Alloalcanivorax dieselolei B5: one gene and its partner. Each later gene encodes a partner of the first gene's protein in a complex. Links are inferred from orthologs where the notes say so. Each region holds a gene or a part of one and is shown in the gene's direction. Other genes may lie near its edges.

Evidence for each region.
Region 2: the proteins of lpdA (region 1) and aceF are in contact, whole or in part, in a crystal structure (PDB 1EBD), measured with the Geobacillus stearothermophilus proteins. The link is inferred for Alloalcanivorax dieselolei B5 from one-to-one orthologs. Residues at the interface, in WP_049624544.1 of Geobacillus stearothermophilus: Pro340, Ser341, Asp344, Tyr345, Arg403, Asp406, Val408, Glu431, Ala432, Gly433, Asp438; in WP_033016211.1 of Geobacillus stearothermophilus: Ile130, Ala131, Met132, Pro133, Arg136, Arg140, Glu141, Asn155, Arg157.

Annotation. Positions count from the first base shown.
Region 1 is NC_018691.1:2,976,412-2,979,560, reverse strand. What follows is about bases 104-2,993. They hold lpdA (dihydrolipoyl dehydrogenase), read left to right. Parts: upstream 104-773; coding sequence 774-2,213; downstream 2,214-2,993. Other genes in these bases: sucC (ADP-forming succinate--CoA ligase subunit beta), read left to right, coding at 2,375-2,993; odhB (2-oxoglutarate dehydrogenase complex dihydrolipoyllysine-residue succinyltransferase), read left to right, coding at 104-708. In the rest of the region: more of odhB, read left to right, coding at 1-103; more of sucC, read left to right, coding at 2,994-3,149. UniProt on the Escherichia coli protein: Lipoamide dehydrogenase is a component of the glycine cleavage system as well as of the alpha-ketoacid dehydrogenase complexes.
Region 2 is NC_018691.1:3,846,696-3,849,573, reverse strand. It holds aceF (dihydrolipoyllysine-residue acetyltransferase), read left to right. Parts: upstream 1-523; coding sequence 524-2,233; downstream 2,234-2,878. Other genes in the region: B5T_RS17090 (response regulator), read right to left, coding at 2,782-2,878; B5T_RS17095 (Spy/CpxP family protein refolding chaperone), read right to left, coding at 2,349-2,696; aceE (pyruvate dehydrogenase (acetyl-transferring), homodimeric type), read left to right, coding at 1-486.

The DNA of each region.
Region 1 (3,149 bases):
GCCGGCGAGCGCGAGGAACGCCGCGTACCGATGACCCGCCTGCGCAAGCGCATCGCCGAACGGCTGGTGGCGGCGCAGCAGGACGCGGCCATGTTGACCACCTTCAACGAGGTCAACATGAAACCGATCATGGACATGCGCAAGCACTATCAAAGCGAGTTCGAGAAGTCCCACGGCGTGCGCCTGGGCTTCATGAGCTTCTTCACCCGCGCCTGCGTGGAAGCGCTGAAACGCTTCCCGGCGGTGAATGCGTCCATCGACGGTGACGACATCGTCTACCACGGTTACTACGACGTGGGCATGGCGGTGTCTTCCGATCGTGGTCTGGTGGTGCCGGTAATGCGCGACGCCGACCAGAAAGGGCTGGCCGAAATCGAATCCCAGATCATCGAGTTCGGTACCAAGGCCCGGGACGGCAAGCTGTCCATCGAGGACATGACCGGCGGTACCTTCACCATCTCCAACGGCGGTGTCTTCGGCTCGCTGCTGTCCACGCCGATCCTCAACCCGCCGCAAACCGCCATCCTGGGTATGCACAAGATCCAGGAAAGACCGATGGCGGTGGATGGCGAAGTGAAGATTCTGCCGATGATGTATCTGGCGTTGTCCTATGACCACCGGATCATCGACGGCAAGGAAGCGGTGCAATTCCTGGTCGCCGTGAAGAACTTCATCGAGGATCCGGCACGGCTGCTGCTGGACATCTGATTCCCGGCGCCGGCCCGGGGCCCCGCGCCCCGCGCCGGTGGCCCCGACGCATATAGGGACTGGTTATGTCAGAGAAATACGATGTCATCGTCATCGGTGGCGGGCCTGGTGGCTATGTCGCCGCGATTCGCGCCGCGCAATTGGGTTACAAGACCGCCTGCATCGAGAAGCGCATCAACAAGCAGGGCGACCCGGCTCTCGGCGGCACCTGCCTGAACGTGGGATGTATCCCCTCCAAGGCGCTGCTGGACTCTTCCTGGAAATACCATGAAGCCGAGGAAGCCTTCGCCGATCACGGTATCGGGGTTGGCAAACTGAACCTGGATCTGGACACCATGCTGCAGCGCAAGGACAAGGTCGTGCTGCAACTGACCGGCGGTGTCGCCCAGTTGTTCAAGGCCAACAAAGTGGATTGGCTGCAAGGTACCGGCCAGCTCAAAGCCAACAAGCAGGTGGTGTTCAAGCCGCTGGAAGGCGACGAGCAGACCCTGGAAGCGGAAAACGTGGTCCTGGCCGCCGGTTCCGTACCGATCGATATCCCGGTGGCGGAAGTGGACCAGCAGATCATCGTCGACTCCACCGGTGCTTTGGAATTCACCAGCGTGCCCAAGAAACTGGGCGTGATCGGCGCCGGCGTGATCGGCCTGGAACTGGGCAGCGTGTGGGCGCGCCTGGGCAGCCAGGTGACCGTGCTGGAAGCCGTGGACACCTTCCTGCCGGCGGTGGATCAGCAAATCGCCAAGGAAGCGATGAAGCAGTTCACCAAGCAGGGCCTGGACATTCACCTCGGTGCCCGGGTCACTGGCAGTAAGAAAAACAAAAATTCCGTTCGCGTTACCTATACCGATGGTGACGGCGAACACGAAGAAACTTTCGATCGTTTGATTGTGGCCGTTGGCCGCCGCCCCTATACCGAAGGCCTGCTCAGCCAGGACGCCGGTGTGACCCTGGATGAGCGTAACTTCATTTACGTGGATAACCAGTGCCGTACCGACGTCCCCGGTGTGTACGCCATCGGTGATCTGGTGCGCGGTCCGGCCCTGGCCCACAAGGCCATTGAAGAAGGGGTCATGGTGGCGGAGGTGATCGCGGGTGAGCATACCCAGGTCAACTACGACGCCGTCCCCGGGGTGATTTATACCCACCCGGAAGTGGCGTGGGTAGGTAAAACCGAGGAAGAAGTGAAGGAATCCGGGGAGCCCTACAAAACCGGGGCAGTTCCCTTCGCCGCCAATGGGCGTGCTCTGGCCGCCGGTGAATCCGCCGGTATGGTGAAGTTCGTGGTGGACGAGAAAAGCGACCGCGTTCTGGGCATGCACGTGCTTGGTCCCCAGGCTTCCGAACTGGTGCAACAGGGCGTTATTTCCCTGGAATTCGGCGCCAGCATCGAGGACCTGCAATTGATGGTGTTCGGTCACCCGAGCCTGTCCGAGACCGTGCACGAGGCGGCTCTGGCCACGGATTACAAGGCCATCCACGTGGCGCAACGGCGCCGCAAGAAATAAGAGTCGGGCCCCGGCGTGCCGCGCTGGCCGATACCGGACTTAGTGTGTTTGCACCGCCGCGCTCCCGCGGGAGCCGTCGGCGCAAACGCGGAACTTGGTCGGTTGTTGGCGTGCCACGCCGTCCCGCCTTTTGATCTTTCATCAACGACGGAATTAATGGCATGAACCTCCACGAGTATCAGTCGAAACAGCTGTTTGCTGATTACGGCCTGCCGGTTTCCAAAGGCTTCGCCTGCGACACCCCCGAAGAGGTAGCCGCCAAAACGAAGGAAATTGGTGGTGACAAATGGGTCGTCAAGGCCCAGGTACACGCCGGCGGCCGTGGTAAGGCCGGTGGTGTGAAATTGGTGGACAGCGCGGAAGAAGCGGCTGAATTCGCCAAAAAATGGCTGGGCCAGCGTCTGGTCACCTTCCAGACCGACGAGCACGGTCAGCCGGTTTCCAAAATTCTGGTGGAAACCTGCACCGACATCGCCCGGGAACTGTACCTGAGCGCGGTACTGGATCGCGCCACCCGCCGGGTGGTGTTCATGGCGTCCACCGAGGGCGGCGTGGAAATCGAGAAAGTCGCCGAGGAAACCCCCGAGAAAATCCTCAAGGCGGAAGTGGATCCGCTGGTCGGCGCGCAGCCGTATCAGGCCCGTCAAATCGCGTTCCAGCTGGGTCTGGAAGGCAAGCAGGTCAACCAGTTCGCCAAGATCTTCACCGGCCTGGCCAAACTGTTCGACGACAAGGACCTGGCGCTGATCGAGGTCAACCCGCTGGTGGTCACCGAGCAGGGTGATCTGCACTGCCTGGACGCCAAGATCAACGTGGACGGCAGCGCGCTGTTCCGCCACCCGGACATCAAGGCGCTGGAAGATCCTTCCCAGGAAGACGAGCGTGAGCGTCGCGCCGCCGAGTGGGAACTCAACTACGTGGCCCTGGAAGGCAACA
Region 2 (2,878 bases), 870 kb from region 1 along the record:
CTGTTGGGCTCCGGCACTATTTTGCGCGAAGTGGAAGCCGCGGCGGAACTGCTGCACCAGGACTTTGGTGTCAGCGCTGACGTGTGGAGTGTTACCAGCTTCAATGAGCTGCGCCGGGAAGGCATCCGTGCCGACCGTGATCGCATGCTGGCACCGGAACGCGACAAGCACGAACCGACCTGGGTGGAGCGCTGTCTGGCGGACCGCGCCGGCCCGGTGATCGCCTCCACCGACTACATCCGGGCTTACGCGGATCAGATCCGGCCCTGGGTCAAGGCGCCTTATCGGGTGCTGGGCACCGACGGCTTCGGCCGCAGTGATTCCCGTGCGCAACTGCGCCACTTCTTCGAGGTGGACCGCTACTTCGTGGTGCTGGCGGCATTGACCGCGCTGCGTGACGAAGGCGAGGTCGACGCCGACGTGGTGCAAAAAGCGATGGAAAAATACCGAATCGATCCGGCCAAACCCTATCCGGTGACCCACTAATGATTTTCCACTCTTCTTCCACAAGAAGGAGCAAAGCGTGAGCAAGGAAACTATTCGAGTCCCCGATGTCGGCAGCAGCGATCCTGTTGATGTCATCGAGGTGACGGTGAAAGAGGGCGATACCATTGCCCCGGAAGACACCATCGTGGTGTTGGAATCGGACAAGGCGACGGTGGAAGTGCCGGCGCCAAAAGGCGGCAAAGTGCTGGGTCTGCTGGTCAAGCAGGGTGACAAGGTCAAGGAAGGCGACCCGCTGCTGGAACTGGAGGCGGAGGCCGGTGACGACGACGCCGGACAAGCGGCCGGGGAGGAACAAGCTGACCGGAATGGTGCTGAGGAAGCCGAGCCGGAACAGGAGAGCAAAAGCACGGACGAAGGCGCTGACAGCGAGGATGATGAACAGGAAGCGCCCCAGGGAGGTGGCAGCCAGACCGTGACGGTGCCCGATCTTGGGGATATCGAAGGCGCTGAGATCATCGAGATCTCGGTCCAGGACGGGGATCAGGTGGAGGCCGAGCAAACCCTGGTGGTGCTGGAGTCCGACAAGGCGTCCCTGGACATTCCCTCGCCGGCGGCGGGTACCGTGGCCCGATTGCGGGTCAAGGTGGGTGACAAAGTCGGCACCGGTGATCAACTGATGGATCTGGAAGGGGCCGCCGGCGGCGCCGTGGCGAAGAAAACGTCCGGCGACGACGGTAAAACGGCGGCGAAAGCCGACGGTGACAAGGCCGCGGCCAAAGCGGAAGCCGCTTCAGCGCAAAGTGCCGGTCAGACACAAAAACCGGCCGACCCGACGCCGGCCCGACAGGAGAGCAGCGCCGCTTCCGCGTCCTCAGGTCAGCCGTCCGCCCAGGTCCATGCCGGCCCGGCGGTACGCAAGCTGGCCCGCGACACCGGTGTGGATCTGGCACGGGTCAAAGGGTCCGGTCCCAAGGATCGGATTCTCAAGGAAGATGTCCACGCCTATCTGAAAAGCCGTATGGAAGCGCCGGCCGGGGCGGGCACGGCGGCGCCGGTGGACGATTTGCCGGACATCGATTTCAGCGAATTCGGACCGGTGGAGCGGGTGGAACTGAACAAACTGCGCAAGGTGGCGGCCCGCAACCTGCACCGCAGTTGGATCACCATTCCGCACGTTACCCAGTTCGACGAAGCCGATATCACCGACCTGGAAGCGTTCCGCAAGAGCCAGAACAAGCTGCTGGAGAAGGAAGGCGTCAAGCTCACCATGCTGGCTTTCCTGGTGAAAGCCTGTGCCAATGCGCTGCGCGCTTTCCCGCGTTTCAACAGTTCCCTGGAGAAAGGCGGTGAAGCCTTGATTCAGAAGGACTATGTGCACATTGGCATCGCCGTGGATACCCCCAATGGTCTGGTGGTGCCGGTATTGCGTGACGCCGACAAGAAAGGGCTCAAGGAGATTGCTCTGGAAATGTCGGAACTGGCGGCCAAGGCGCGGGATCGCAAGCTGACACCGGCGGACATGAAGGGCGCCTGCTTCAGCATCTCGTCCCTGGGCGGTATCGGCGGGACCGCCTTCACGCCGATCGTCAACTGGCCGGAGGTGGCGATTCTCGGCGTCAGCCGCTCCGACACCAAACCGGTGTGGGATGGCCAGGCGTTCCAGCCCAGGCTGACGCTGCCGTTGTCACTGTCCTACGATCATCGGGTGATCGACGGCGCTGACGCGGCGCGCTTTACCACCTACCTGAGCAGTCTGCTGGGGGATTTGCGTAGAGTGTTGCTGTAGTAAAAGAAAGATCGCGGCTGTCTCACCCTCTCCCCTCAAGGGAGAGGGGAGACAGACCTTTCTAATCGGTTCCCTCTCCCTTGAGGGGAGAGGGACAGGGAGAGGGTGAAACTTTCTATTCCGCGTTTTTCCGCTCCAGACGCTGCTGCATCCGTTCCATGCGCTCCTTCATCTTTTCCTTGCGCTCTTCCTGCAGTGCCTGCGCTTTGTCCCGCTGTTCCGCGGTCAACACCGCGTCCACTCGCTCGCGGGTTTCATCGTGCAGTGTTTTCATTTTCTCGTGCTGTTCCTCGAAGATCGACTCGATCTCGGTACGTTGAGCGTCGGTCAGCTCCAGGGTTTCCGCCATGCGGTCCATGCGCTGTTCGGGATCGAACTTCATCTTCGGGCCGTGGCCCATGCCGGGGCCGGCGAAGGCGGTGGTGGTGACCAGGGTGAGGGCGATCAGCAGTGCTTTCTTCATGGTGCTTTCTCCGTTGAACTTCGATGTACCCAGTGTCGGAGAAGAATGTGCAGAGAGCGTGCAGGAACCGTGGAACAACCCGCGCTTATTCGTCTTCATCGGTATCGTCTTCGGGCCGGGTCTGAAGACGGTAACCCACACCGTAGACGCTGCCGATCCAGTCATGGTCACCGGGCAGCCCT